DNA from 2 places in the Lysobacter sp. Soil_C_59 genome. Region 1 is predicted to be linked to the other one. Evidence: riboswitches for the same ligand, from Rfam matches in the RefSeq annotation. Region 1 holds a riboswitch; the other holds the start of a gene.
What was found. Region 1 has a riboswitch for cobalamin ahead of metE (5-methyltetrahydropteroyltriglutamate--homocysteine S-methyltransferase). Riboswitches for the same ligand answer to the same signal wherever they lie in the genome.
Positions count from the first base shown of each region.

Region 2: another riboswitch for cobalamin. It lies ahead of btuB (TonB-dependent vitamin B12 receptor); the one in region 1 lies ahead of metE (5-methyltetrahydropteroyltriglutamate--homocysteine S-methyltransferase).

Region 1 covers NZ_JBDGKK010000006.1:68,108-75,516, reverse strand. The annotation lists gene AC3A3Q_RS12880 (ribonucleoside-diphosphate reductase subunit alpha) at 202-2,562, shown strand; gene AC3A3Q_RS12875 (ribonucleotide-diphosphate reductase subunit beta) at 2,796-3,806, shown strand; gene AC3A3Q_RS12870 (acyl-CoA thioesterase) at 3,793-4,200, shown strand; cobalamin riboswitch at 4,276-4,454, shown strand; gene metE (5-methyltetrahydropteroyltriglutamate--homocysteine S-methyltransferase) at 4,642-6,918, shown strand; gene AC3A3Q_RS12860 (glycosyltransferase family 39 protein) at 7,044-7,409, shown strand, end outside.
Region 2 covers NZ_JBDGKK010000004.1:300,758-308,166, forward strand. The annotation lists gene AC3A3Q_RS10625 (aromatic ring-hydroxylating oxygenase subunit alpha) at 1-826, opposite strand, end outside; gene AC3A3Q_RS10630 (hypothetical protein) at 1,078-1,698, shown strand; gene AC3A3Q_RS10635 (NAD(P)/FAD-dependent oxidoreductase) at 1,714-2,928, shown strand; gene btuB (TonB-dependent vitamin B12 receptor) at 3,343-5,208, opposite strand; cobalamin riboswitch at 5,371-5,602, opposite strand; gene AC3A3Q_RS10645 (TfoX/Sxy family protein) at 5,663-6,052, opposite strand; gene AC3A3Q_RS10650 (GAF domain-containing protein) at 6,049-6,534, opposite strand; gene bioD (dethiobiotin synthase) at 6,598-7,287, shown strand.

The sequences.
Region 1 (7,409 bases):
ACCGCACGCTTCGGAACCCGCGCCACGTTGCCTTCGAGGGAAGGTCAACGAGCCGTGCGCCCACGCACCGGAGCTACCACCATGACCACCACCACCGACGCGCCTGCCGCGAGCAAGCCTGCCGTCAGTCCCCATGCAGCCGCCACTGCACAGATCGAGTCCGCCGGCTTCACCCTGACCCCGCCGGCCGCCAACCTCACCATGACGGTGACCAAGCGCAATGGCCGCCGCGACCCGGTCGACCTCAACAAGATCGTGCGCGCGGTGACGCGCAACTGCGAAGGCCTGTTCGCCGTCGATCCGATGCGCGTGGCCACCCGCACCATCTCCGGCCTGTACGACGGCGCGACCACGCGCGAGCTCGACGAACTGTCGATCCGCACCGCCGCCCTGCTCACCGCCGAAGAACCCGAATACGGCCGCCTCGCCGCGCGCCTGCTCGCCGGCGTGATCGAGAAGGAAGTCGCCGGCATCGAGATCCATGCGTTCTCGCAGTCGGTGCAGCGTGGCTTCGACCTGGGCCTGATCAACGAGCGCCTGCTGACCTTCGTCCAGGCCAACGCGCGCAAGCTCAACGACGCGATCGACCCGACCCTCAACCAGCGTTTCGATTATTTCGGCCTGCGCACGCTCTACGACCGTTACCTGCTGCGCCACCCGACCGCGCGTACGGTAATAGAAACGCCGCAACAGTTCTTCCTGCGCATCGCCTGCGCACTGAGCGAGGACGTCAGCGACGCGTTGGCGCTGTACCGGCGCATGGCGCAGCTGGACTACATCCCCAGCTCGCCGACGTTGTTCAACTCCGGCACCACGCACGAACAGCTGTCGAGCTGCTTCCTGCTCGACTCGCCGGAAGACTCGCTGGAAAGCATCTACAAGCGTTACATGGACGTGGCCAAGCTGAGCAAGTTCAGCGGCGGCATCGGCCTGAGCTACACCCGCATCCGCTCGCGCGGTTCGCTTATCCGCTCCACCAACGGCCTGAGCAACGGCATCGTGCCGTGGCTGAAGACGCTCGATGCCTCGGTCGCCGCGGTCAACCAGGGCGGCAAGCGCAAGGGCGCGGCCTGCGTGTACCTGGAGCCGTGGCACGCCGACGTCGAGGAGTTCCTGGAACTGCGCGACAACACCGGTGACGAGGCGCGGCGCACGCACAACCTCAACCTGGCCAACTGGATCCCCGACGAGTTCATGCGCCGCGTCGAGGCCGACGGCGACTGGTCGCTGTTCGACCCGGCCAGGGTGCCGCAGCTGACCGACCTGTGGGGCGAAGCCTTCGATCGCGCCTACCACGCCGCCGAAGTGGCCGGCCTGGCGGCGCGCACCGTCAAGGCACGCGAGCTGTACAGCCGCATGGTGCGCACGCTGGCGCAGACCGGCAACGGCTGGATGAACTTCAAGGACAAGTCCAACCGCGCCTGCAACCAGACCCTGCGCGAAGGCAACGTGGTGCACCTGTCGAACCTTTGCACCGAGATCCTGGAAGTCACTTCGCAGGACGAGACCGCGGTGTGCAACCTGGGCTCGATCAACCTGTCGCATCACGTTGAACTCTTCTCCGAAGGCCCGGTGCATGGCGAAGACGGACGCTTCGACTTCGAGAAGCTTGCCGAGACCGTACGCCTTGCCGTGCGCCAGCTCGACCGCGTGATCGACCTGAACTTCTACCCGATCGAGACCGCGCGCCGCGCCAACCTCAAGTGGCGCCCGGTCGGCCTGGGCGTGATGGGCCTGCAGGACGTGTTCTTCAAGCTGCGCATGCCGTTCGACTCCGACCGGGCGCGTGCGCTGTCGAAGCAGATCGCCGAGGCCGTGTACTTCCATGCACTGTCGGCTTCCAACGAGCTGGCGATGGAGCGCGGCCGGCATCCGTCGTTCGCCGACACTCGCGCCTCGCAGGGTGAGCTGCAGTTCGAAGCCTGGGGCGTGGCGCCGTCCGACGCCCACGGCTGGGACAGCCTGCGTGCCCGCATCGCCGAGCACGGCCTGCGCAACTCGCTGCTGATCGCGATCGCGCCGACGGCGACCATCGCCTCGATCGCCGGCTGCTACGAGTGCATCGAGCCGCAGGTGTCGAACCTGTTCAAGCGCGAGACGCTGTCGGGCGACTTCCTCGTCGTCAACCGCTACCTCGCCGAAGAGCTCAAGACGCTCGGCCTGTGGACGCCGGAACTGCGCGACCGCATCAAGATGGCCGAAGGTTCGATCCAGGGCATCACGCAGATTCCAGAGTCGTTGCGCGCGGTCTATCGCACCGCGTGGGAACTGCCGATGCGCTCGCTGATCGACATGGCCGCCGACCGCGGCGCCTTCATCGACCAGAGCCAGTCGCTGAACCTGTTCATCGAGAGCCCGAACATCGGCCAGCTGTCGTCGATGTATATGTACGCGTGGAAGAAGGGCCTGAAGACCACCTACTACCTGCGCTCGCGCCCGGCGACGAAGATCGCCAAGGCCACCGTCAGCGGCGTCGCCGAAGCGGCCAAGCCGGAGTACACGGCGGTGGAAGCGGTCGCGTGCTCGCTGGAAAACCCGGAAAGCTGCGAGGCCTGCCAGTAGCAAGTAATCCGTCATTCCCGCGAAGGCGGGAACCCAGCGCCGTTGCGCTTAACTGCAGCAAAGTCACTGGGTTCCCGCCTTCGCGGGGATGACGATGTCTTCGGCGGTGGCCATTGCCACCGCCCCACAAGAACCTTCCCTTCAGCCGGCGTGCGACGCGCGAACTGCCTCCCTCCCCCCGCGGAACGCAGCGTCGAACGCCTCTGAAGGGCAAGGTCCACCGAGGCAACACCATGTCCGACATACGCCTGCTCGACCCCGGCTTCGACCTCACCCTGCGGCCGATGCGCTACCCGCAGTTCTACGAGATGTACCGCGACGCGATCCGCAACACCTGGACCGTCGAAGAGGTCGACTTCTCGCTCGACGTCAACGACCTCAAGCACAAGCTTGGGCCGGCCGAGCGTCATCTGATCGAGCGTCTGGTGGCGTTCTTCGCCACCGGCGACAGCATCGTCGCCAACAACCTGGTGCTGAACCTCTACCAGCACATCAACGCGCCCGAGGCGCGCATGTACCTGTCGCGGCAGCTGTACGAGGAAGCGCTGCACGTGCAGTTCTACCTGACCCTGCTCGACACCTACCTGCCCGACCCGGTCGCGCGCGCCAAGGCGTTCGATGCCGTGCAGAACATCCCGTCCATTCGTGCCAAGGCCGAGTTCTGCTTCAAGTGGATCGACTCGATCCAGGACATCCGCCGCATCGAGACGACGGAGCAGCGCCGCCAGTTCCTGCTGAACCTGATCTGCTTCGCCTGCTGCATCGAAGGCCTGTTCTTCTTCGCCGCCTTCGCCTACGTCTACTACCTGCGTTCGCGCGGCCTGCTGCACGGCCTGGCCTCGGGCACCAACTGGGTGTTCCGCGACGAGAGCTGCCACATGGCCTTCGCCTTCGAGGTGATCCGCACCGCGCGCAGCGAGCAGCCGGAACTGTTCGACGACGAACTGCAGCGCCAGGTCGTGCAGATGCTGGAGGAAGCGGTGGAGTGCGAAATGCAGTTCGCCCAGGACGTTCTGTCGGGCGGCGTCGCCGGCCTGTCGCCGAAGGACATGCGCCAGTACCTGCAGTACTGCGCCGACCAGCGCCTCGCGCAGTTGGGCATGCCGCGCCATTTCGGCGCGACCAACCCGTTCGCCTTCATGGACCTGCAGGACGTGCAGGAAGTGACCAACTTCTTCGAGCGTCGCGTCTCCGCGTACCAGGTGGGCGTGCAGGGCGAGGTCGCCTTCGATGCCGCGTTCTGAAGCGGCTGCGCCTCCCATCGAAGCGCGCATGACGGAGATAGTGTTCCCCGACCACACCAACCACCTGGGCACGCTGTTCGGCGGCCAGGCGCTGGCGTGGATGGACAAGGCCGCCTTCGTCGCCGCCTCGCGCTATGCGCGCAGCACCGTGGTCACGGCGCGCTCGGAACAGATCGACTTCCACGTCGCCGTGCCCAAGGGCGCGCTGGTCGAGCTGGTCGCACGCGTGGTCGCCACCGGCCGCAGCTCGCTGCAGGTGGAAGTCGACATGCATCGGGAGGACCTGATGACCGGCGACATCCAGCTGGCCACGCGCGGCCGCTTCACCATGGTCGCGCTGGACATGCACGGCCAGCCGACGCCGGTCCCCGCCCTGGTGCCATCGGCCGATTGACGCCTCCTGCCGACGGGGCTAACGTTAGCGCCGTCGTGGTGATCATCGCTTCATAAAGATGGAGCGATGTGACAAGCACCGCCGGGCAACCGGCGGCGCCAGAGGGAATCCGGTACGGACGCCAGTCCAATTCCGGAGCTGCCCCGCAGCGGTATATGGGAACGACCGCCATCCATGCACTGGGCTTTGCCCGGGAAGCGGTGGCCAGTAGGTGGGGACCTCGTGTCCCCGCGCCCACGAGCCCGAAGACCTGCCCCGACCGGAGGGTCCGCCCTCCGTCCGACCCCCGACCGCACGGCTCGCGCCGCGCGGCCGGTTCGCCCGCGGGGGCGAAGGTCGAAGGCTGGTCTTCTTCCGGCGCCGTTCGCGGCGTCGGCGCGTGGCCGTGCCCTCCTTCGTTGCCCTGCGTCATGCATAACGCATCGCAGGTACATCATCACCATGACTCAGGTAACCCACCTCGGCTTCCCGCGCATCGGCGCGCGACGCGAGCTCAAGCAGGCCCTCGAATCGTTCTGGAAAGGCCAGACGACATCGGCGGACCTTCATGCAACCGCACGCGAACTGCGTGCCCGGCACTGGCAGCTGGCACGCGATGCCGGCGTCGATGTCGTCCCGTGCAACGACTTCTCCCTGTACGACCACGTGCTCGACACCGCGGTCCTGTTCGACGCCATCCCGCCATCGCACCGGGACGTGTTCGAGGCGGACCCGCTGGACGGCTACTTCGCCCTTGCCCGCGGCCTGCAGGACGGCCACCACGACCTGCACGCGCTGGAGATGACCAAGTGGTTCGACAGCAACTACCACTACCTCGTGCCGCAGTTCCAGCTCGAGCAGCGTTTCCGCCTTCGCGGCGACAAGCCGCTGGCCGAACTGCTTGAAGCCCGCGCACTTGGACTGGAGGCGCGCCCCGTGCTGCTCGGCCCGGTGTCGTTCCTCAAGCTGGGCAAGCGCGAAGACGGCGGCTGCCCGCTCGAACTGATCGACAAGCTGCTTCCGGCGTACGTGCAACTGCTTGCGCAGTTGAAGGCCGCCGGTGCGTCGTGGGTGCAGATCGACGAACCGTGCCTGGTGCTCGACCTGGGCGAGGCAGACCGCGATGCCTATCGTCGCGCATTCGCCACACTGGCCGCCGCCGACGTTCCGCAGATCCTCCTCGCGACCTACTTCGGCGATCTGGGCGACAACCTCGAACTGGTCGCCGGGCTGCCCGTGGATGCGCTGCACATCGACCTGGCACGTGCGCCGCAACAGCTCGCGCGAGTGCTTGAAGCCTGGCCGGCCGAGCGTTCGCTCAGCCTTGGCGTCGTCGATGGACGCAACGTATGGCGTACCGACCTCTATGCGGCGCTGGCGCTTGCAAGCACGGCTGGTGCGCGCGTGCGATGGCTGGCGCCGTCGTGCTCCCTGCTGCACGTGCCGATCGACCTGGACCTGGAGCGCAAGCTGCAACAACCCCTGCGCGGTGGCATGGCGTTCGCCCGCCAGAAGCTGGAGGAGTTGCGACTGCTCGCCGATGCCCATGCCGGCGAGGCCACTGCCGTGGCAGCGATTGCCAGCGCACAGGTCGCGCGCACGGCACACCGCAACGCTCCGGAACTGAGCAACGCGACAGTACGCGCGCGACTGGCCGGCCTGCTGCCGGCGATGAGCCAGCGCACCACGCCCTACCCGCAGCGCGCGCGCCTGCAACACGAACGCCTCGCGTTGCCACCACTGCCGACCACCACCATCGGTTCGTTCCCGCAGCTGTCGCTGGTGCGCAAGGCACGCGCCGACCACAAGGCCGGCAAGCTCGATGACGCCGGCTACCGCCTGTTCCTCGAGCGCGAGATCGACAACTGCCTGCGCGAGCAGGAAGCGATCGGCCTGGACGTGCTGGTGCACGGCGAGTTCGAACGCAACGACATGGTCGAGTACTTCGGCGAGCAGCTCGACGGCTTTGCCTTCACCTCGCACGGCTGGGTGCAAAGCTACGGCTCGCGCTGCGTGAAGCCGCCGGTGCTGTATGGCGACGTCAGCCGGCCACGCGCGATGACCGTGGAGTGGACCCGCTACGCACAGTCGCGCACGCAGTACCCGGTGAAGGGCATGCTGACCGGGCCGGTGACCATCCTGCAGTGGTCGTTCGTGCGCGACGACCAGCCGCGCGCCGACACCTGCCGGCAGATCGCGCTGGCCCTGCGCGATGAAGTGCTCGAGCTGGAAGCGGCCGGCATCGCCATCATCCAGATCGACGAGCCGGCCTTGCGCGAAGGCCTGCCGTTGCGGCGCGAGGACTGGCCGCACTATCTGGACTGGGCAGTGGAGGCGTTCGGCCTCGCCGCCGCCGCGGTGGCGGACACCACGCAGATCCATACCCACATGTGCTACGCCGAGTTCAACGACATCATCGACGCGGTCGCCGCGCTCGACGCCGACGTGATCTCGATCGAGACCTCGCGCTCGCGGATGGAACTGCTCGATGCCTTCGCCCGGTTCCGCTACCCCAACGGCATCGGTCCGGGCGTGTATGACATCCACGCCCCGCGCGTGCCGTCGCCCGCCGAGATAGGCGAACTGCTGGACAAGGCGTTGCAGGTGATCCCGGCGGCGCAGCTGTGGGTCAACCCGGACTGCGGCCTGAAGACGCGCGGCTGGCCGGAGGTGCGAAAGGCACTGAGCGCGATGGTCCAGGCCACGCGCGAACTGCGCCAGGGGCTGGCCACGGCCTGACGGCCATGGAGCCGCCCGCCCCCATGGGTCGGGCGGCCTCCATTGCGCCATTCCTCCATTGCATCTGGGCCAAACGCAGGACTAAATAGCCGACATCCGGAACGGGAATCGCCGCTGCCATGCCAATGCGCCTGCCCCGCAGCCATGTCGTCTGGCTCGCCGTGATCGCAATCGCGCTGTTCGTCCTACGGCTTTTCAGCAACCAGCATTACGGCTTCCATCGCGACGAACTGGCGCTGCTCGACGATGCGCGCAGTCTTGCCTGGGGCTACGTCGCTTACCCGCCGCTGACGCCGGCGCTGGCGCGGACCTCGCTGGAACTGTTCGGTGATTCGCTCAGCGGCTTCCGGGTATTCGCGGCGCTCGCGCAGAGCATCGCCGCCGTGCTCGCCGGCCTGATCGCGCGCGAGATGGGCGGCACCCGTGCCACGCAGATAGTCGCCGCGCTGTTCACCGCCCTGGCACCGTTCTCGATGGTGGCCGGCGGGCTG
Region 2 (7,409 bases), on a different contig from region 1:
ACCAGTTGATCATCAGGTTCGGGTGCATCCAGTAGTACAGCGCACGATCGCCGGTGCGCACCGCGGCGTAATCCTCCTGCGCCTTGGCCGTGGTCAGCGGGCTCGACTGCAGGCAGAAGCGGCCGCCGTTCTCGATGGTGTAATTCTTGTAGTCCAGGACGCTGTCCAGGCCCTTGTGCAGGTGCGGGACGTGGTAGCCGCCGTCGAGGTAGTTGTCGACGAACACCTTCCAGTTGCAGTCGAACAGGTAATGGCGGCGTTCGAAGAAGTGCAGCCTGGACAGCTGCAGCGGGCGGATCTGCTCGATCAGGTCGGTGCCGAGGAACTCCTCCAGGCTCGGACCCTGAGCATCCAGGCGCACGAATACCCAGTTCTCCCAGACCGCGGTCGCCACCGGGGCCAGCCCGTGCTGCGAACGGTCGAAGTGGCATTCGCTGTTGAAGCTCGGCGTGCCCTTGAGCGCGCCTTCCAGCGTGTAGGTCCAGCCGTGGTACGGGCAGCGCAGGTTCTGCGCGCAGCCCGACGGCTCGGTCATCACCGCCGCGGCGTGGTGGCGGCAGACGTTGAAGAACCCACGCAGCTCGCCGTCGCTGCCGCGCACCACCAGGATGGGCTCGCCAGCGATCTCGCAGGTGACGTATTGCCCGGGCTCGCGTAGCTGGTCCAGGCGCCCGGCCATCTGCCATGAACGCGAGAACGTCGTGCGCTTCTCGCGCTCGCCGATGCGCTCGTCGACGTACCAGGAGGCAGGAATGGTCGAGGCTTCTGCCAATGGCAATGTCGGATCGTACTGGCCCAGCAGATCAGATACAGATGAAGAATTCATTCGCCTCCCCCGGTGCGCGGGCCGATCCGGCCCCGGACTGCTTCCCCGTCGACATACTTTCCCGCGCCCGGCGACGGTGTCAATGGCAGTCGTCCGTGCGCACGGCGAACGCGTCCAGTCGCTTTCGTGAGCAGGACATTCACTTCGCCGGTTGCTCGGATGTCCACGGCACCCAGCGAATTTTCCACGTCCGGTTAACACCGCGGTGGCTACATGTGGAGCTCGCAAATCAGTCCACTGGAGTCCCGGCAATGGCCAGGAAAGCATCGATCGAACAGGATCAGGTCAACGAACTGCTGTATCAGGCGCTGGAAACCGAAATGGGGGGCATCAAGATCTACGAGACCGCGATCGGTTGCGCCGTCAATGAAGACCTGCGCGAGGAGTGGCAGGAGTACCTGTCCGAGACGAAGACGCATCGCAAGGTCCTGCTCACCGTGTTCGAGCAGCTGGGGCTGGATCCCGAAACGAAGACGCCGGGACGCGAGGTCGTTGGCCACATCGGCGCGTCGCTGGTCGAGGCCATGAACATGGCGCGCAAGAGTGGCGACCCGACCGGAGCCGAGCTGGTGGCCACCGAATGCGTGGTGCTGGCCGAAACCAAGGACCACCACAACTGGGAGCTGATCGGCCAGATTGCCGAGCACACCACCGGTGACCTGGCGAAGGTGCTCAAGCAGGCGCACGACGCGGTGGAGAAGGACGAAGACCATCACCTCTACCACACGCGCGGCTGGAGCCGGGAGCTGTGGTTGCAGTCGCTGGGCATCCCCGCGGTGCTGCCGCCGCCGGAGGAGGTCAAGCAGGTCGAAACCGCGATCGGCGCGGCACGTGCCGAGAAGGCGCGCGAATCGATGCCGAAGAAGCACTGATTGGGGCTCAAGAGCCTGGACCTCAAGAGCGGTTACCCGTACTGGGCCGTCAGCAACGGCCTGATGTACGCCTTTCCGCGGCTTGAAGCGGACGTCCGCTGTGACGTGGCGATCATCGGCGGCGGCGTGACTGCCGCCCTGATCGCCGACGCGCTGGTCGAGGACGGCCACGAGGTCGTTGTGCTGGAGCAGCGCGACATCGGCTGGGGGAGCACCGCGGCGAGCACCGCGCTGCTGCAGTACGAGAGCGACGTGACGCTGGGCGATCTGGCCAAGCAGTACGGCATTTCAGAGGCACTGAAGTCGTACCGCGCCTCTGCAGAAACCATCGGTGAGCTGGAGACGCTGTCGCGTCGCCTGCGCGATGTCGGCTTCGAGCGTGTGCAGAGCGTGTACTACGCCAGCCGCGCCTGGCATCGGCGCAAGCTCCGCAGCGAGTTCGACCTGCGCGCGGAGCACGGTTTCGATGTCGAATGGCTGGAGCCGGAGGAACTGCTGGAGCGCTTCGGGTTCCGCGCGCCGGCGGCGATTGTGAGTACGCCGGCGGCCAGCATCGACCCGTACCGGTTGACTTACCGGCTGTTCCGCGCACTGCAGGGGCAGGGTGCGCAGGTGTTCGACCGCACCTGCGTCGAGCGCATCGAGCCGTCGGCGCGCAAGGTGGATCTGGTCACGGGCGATGGCCTGCGCATCCGCGCCGGGCATGTAGTGGTTGCGGCGGGCTATGCGTCGCAGCAGTGGCTCGACCGGCGCTTCGCCAGCAATCGCAGCAGCTATGCATTCATTTCCGATCCGTTGGACCCTGGGGTCCTGGCATCAATGCGGCGCACGGTGATGTGGGAGACCGCGAGGCCATACCTCTACCTGCGCACCACGCCCGACTGCCGCGTGATCGTCGGCGGCGAGGACGATGCGGTGGACATCCCGGCACGACGCGATGGCCGCGTCGGAAAGAAGTCGCGCAAGCTGATGGAGAAGCTGTCGGGCCTGTTCCCGCAGCTGAAGCCATTGATACCCGCGTTCTCGTGGGCAGGCACCTTCGCCGAGACAAAGGACGGACTGCCGTTCATGGGTGCGAACCGGCAGTGGGGCCCGCGCGTGCTGTTCGCCATGGCCTACGGCGGCAACGGCATCACGTACTCGATGGTTGGGCGCGATCTGATCCGAGCTGCCATCAAGCGGCGGCGGCATCCGCTCGCGGCCTTGTATTCGTTCGATCGGATGCGTTGATCGAGCGTGCATTTCACGGTCTCCGGCGCCCCCTCTCCCCAACTCCTCTCCCACAAGGGGAGAGGGCCTCAACAGCGCGAGTGGGTTTGGAACAACCAATTCCTTTCGCGGGCGTCCGGGACCGAGCTCACCGAGCAGACGTGCGAATGAGCGAGGGCACGGACACCGTCCAGGGCCGTGGCAGGCCGAGTCCGACCCGTGCACCACCTTTACGCGCGCAATGCGCTCTCGCTAACAGTCGAAGTCAACAAAACAACGACAGCTTCCGCAAGGAGGGGGTGGGGTGTATTTCGCGAACAATAAACGGAGCGAAGCGGAGGTTCGCGGAATACACCCCACCTCCTCCACCAGCCAGCCACCCACGCAAGAAAAGGCCCGGCATTGCCGGGCCTTTTCCTGGGTCGAGCCGACGCCTCAGTTCACCGGCGCGTAGCGCAGCGTCAGGAACCACTCACGCCCTGGCTGGTTGTAGAACGCCACCGTCTCGTAATCGCGGTCGAACACGTTCGCCACGCGCGCCTGCAACGTCAGGTCCTGGGTGATGGCGTACTCGGCGCGCAGGTCGAGCGTGCCGTAGCCGCCGAGGCGGCGAGTGTTGGCGACGTCATCGAAGCGCGATCCTTCGCCGACCGCGGTCAGGCCGAAGCGGAACGCACCGAAGGCGCGGTCGACGTCGAGGCGGGCACTGTTCTTCGCACGGCGGGCCAAGTCATTGCCCTCGTAGAAACCGCGGCGGTTCTCGGTGTCGAGGTAGCTGATCGCACCGTTGATGGTCCAGTCGGCGATCGTGGTGTCGGCCGACAGCTCGGCGCCCTGCATGCGCGCCTTCTCGACGTTGTTGGGCAGGTTGATCGCCGCATCGAACGCGATCAGGTCGTCGACGTCGGTGCTGAAGGTGTCGAGGTGGACGTTGAAACCGTCACCCAGGAAGGCCAGGCCCAGCTCCCAGGTCTCGGAGTCTTCCGGGCGCAGGTTCGGGTTGCCGAAGAACGGGAAGTACAGCTCGTTGAAGGTCGGTGCCTTGAATGCGCTGCCGTAGCCGGCGGTGACGCGCCAGTTGTCGGCGAACACCAGGCCCCAGGCGGCACCGCCGGTGGTGTGGCCGCCGAACTGCTCGTTGTCGTCGCGGCGCACGCTGGCTTCGATCGACTGCGCGCCGAACTTGCCTTGGTACTGCACGAACGCGGCCTTGTTGTCGCGCTCGTCCTCGTCGTACGGCGTGGTGCTCTCGACGCTGTCGTTGAGCCAGTCCAGGCCAACGCTGACCAGCTGGCCGGCGGCGATGCCGAAGTCGCCCTGCAGCGTCGCGCTGTCGCGGTTGGTGCTGAAGAAGTCGAGGTAGGTGTCGCCGAGGAAGTTGTCGGACGAGTCGACGTTGCGGCCGGCGGTCAGGTGCACGTCGACGCGGTCGGACGGATGCCAGCGCACTTTGCCGCCGATGACCTGCTGCACGGTTTCGGCACGGTCGGTGAAGTCGCCGTCGAATTCGTTGTCGCCTTCGTTGCGCAGCGCGTGGCCTTCCACGCTCCACTGCTCGGTCAGGTTGATGCCGCCGCGCAGCGACAGCGCATCCTTCTCGTAGCCGTCGCGGTCGGGCTGCGAATCCATGGCGATGAAGCAACCGGCGCCGTCGAAGGTCGCCGGGTCGAAGAAGCCGTTGCAGGCGTTGATGCCGCTGGTGCGGGTGTGCTGGTAGTCGGCACCGAACCAGCCGCGGTCATTGCTGCCGCCGAAACCGACGCCGTAACCGAGGGTGTCGTTGCTGCCGCCGTCGAAGCGCACGCGCGGTGCGAAGGCCTGCTTGTCGCGGCGGGTGAACACCTGGATCACGCCGCCGATGGCGTCGGCGCCGTACAGGCTCGAACGCGGGCCACGGACGATCTCGACGCGGTCGATCATTTCGATCGGCAGGTCCTGGAACGCGGTCAGGCCCGAAGTCGCCGAGCCGACGCGGATGCCGTCGACCAGCACCAGCACGTGGTCGGATTCGGCGCCGCGCAGGAACAGCGTGGTCAGCTTGCCGCTGCCGCCCTGGTTGGACATCGAGATGCCGGCGCGGCCGCGCAGCAGGTCGGGCAGCGAGCGCGCCTGGCTGTGGCGGATCTGTTCGGCGTCGATGACCTCGACCGGTGCCAGCGCGTCGTTGACGCTGATCGCAGTGCGGTTGGCGGTGACGATGACCTGGTCAAGGTTGGTCGGGGCAGTGCCGTCCTGCGCATGGGCGAGCGCGGGTGCGGCCAGCAGGCACGCGACGGCAAGGGACAGATTACGCAATTGCATCGAGGAATCTCCAACGCACGGCTCGGGCCGTGACGGGCAACTGGGACAGTCGCGAAAGGAGAGTGCACGGGGCTGCGGTGTGGGCGCACGGCGCCAACGTCGCCGCCGCGATGCCCTCCGCATCGCAACCAGGGGTGGGCACGGCCGCACAGTCATGTGCAGGCGTGACCCTGCTTCCAGGCCGGTCTCCGGACTCGCGAGTGGAGGGCTGTGCTCTCCGGCGCCGCGCCTTCCCGTGACATGCACAGTGGCGGATGCAGCGCTTGTACTCGCTTACCGTTGCGGGGGCAGTGCCGGAATGATCCCACCCATCTTGAGCGGAGGGACGTCACCGGCTTCCCGTTTCAACCCGCCGGCAGGACGCCGCCGGGTCACCTCGAAGCGGGGCGCAGTCTACGCGATTTTTCCCCGCCTCACCGTCATCCCCGCGAAGGCGGGGATCCAAGGACGTTGCTCAGTCCCGATCCGCCGGCTCATCCAGCAGCGACGGCATCGCCATCGTTTCCTCGGCAACCTGGGTCGTCGTCACCGGGCCTGCCGGCGGGCGGTAGCGCGGCGGCGGCAGCAGGGCGATCGCCGCTTCGGTGGCGGCGATCAGTTCGGCGCGACGCTCGTCGGAGATCTCCTGCCAATGGCAGTCCTGCAGCGCGCCTTCGATGGCGTACAGCAGGTTCAACGTCGGCTTGAAGCCGGCGCGCTTGACGCGCATGAACGCCTCGACGGTCCCGACCGCGGTCAGGTCCTCGCGCGAGCGCAGGCCCACCTGGCGCAGCCAGGCCGCCGACTTGGGACCGATGTTGCGCAGCTTGTCGCCGCCCTTTTCCCCGTTCTTCCCGATACTCATGCCAGCGACTCCACGAAGGCCTGCGCAATCGCCTCCAGGCCGCGCTGGTCGTCGGCGTCGAAGCGGTCGAAGTGCGGGCTGTCCAGATCGAACACGCCGATCAGCTGGCCATCCCCCCCCACAAGTGGCACGACCAGTTCTGAGTTAGACGCAGAATCGCACGCAATGTGGCCAGGGAAGGCGTGGACATCGGCGATCCGCTGGGTCTGGCGGGTGGTCGCGGCGGCCCCGCAGACGCCCTTGTCGAGCGGAATCCGGATGCAGGCCGGCAGTCCCTGGAACGGTCCGACCACCAGTTCGGTGCCGTCGAACAGGTAGAAACCGACCCAGTTCAGGCCGGGCAGGGAGTGGTACACCAGGGCCGAGAGATTGGCGGCGTTGGCCACACGGTCGCGTTCGCCGTGCACCAGCGCCCGCGCCTGCTCGAGCAACTGTGCGTACTGTTCGGGCTTGGGCCCGCTTAGACTTTCGCTGGTGAACATAAATGCCTCTTTCCCGCAGTCTACCAGCGTGCGGCCCCTGAGCTTGCGAGGGACGATCCGGCGATGAACAGGCCCCAGGGCCATGTCGGCTGGTTCGTCACCGGCACCGATACCGGCATCGGTAAATCACTGGCCAGTGCGACCCTGCTGCACGCGCTGCGCGCGCGCGGCCTGCGTGTGGTCGGCATGAAGCCGCTCGCCAGCGGCTGCGAGGTCACCGCAGACGGTCTGCGCAATGAAGATGCACTGTTGCTGCAGGCGGCCAGCGAGCCACGCCCGGCCTATGACGACGTCAATCCCTATGCGCTGCTGCAGCCGCTGGCACCGGAACTTGCCGCGGCCGATGCCGGCGTGACGGTGCAGCTGCAGCCGATCCTGGATGCGCATGCACGCTTGTCGGCGATGGCCGATGCGGTCGTGGTGGAGGGCGTCGGCGGCTGGGCCGCACCGCTGTCGACCGATCTCGACCAGGCCGACCTGGTACGCGCGCTGGATGTGCCGGTGGTGATGGTGGTCGGCCTGCGCCTGGGTTGCATCAACCACGCACGTCTGACCGCGCGCGCGATTGCTGCCGATGGATTGCGCCTGGCTGGCTGGATCGCCAACGACATCGATCCGCACATGGCGCGCGCCGACGACAACTTCACGCTGCTACGCCACCGTTTGCCGATACCTTGCTGGGGACGCCTGCCGTTCCGCGATCGGCCCGATCCCGCCGCACTGGCGCACCTGCTTGCGCCGACCAGCGCTTGAAACGCTCCGCGGGCCTTCTTGTGCCTGATCCGGCGTGATTACCCCGCGTGTGACTTCTGGGGGGTGGGCGGAAAACTCAGAATGCTAGACTGGGCGGTATAGGAATTAAACCAATCTGAGCA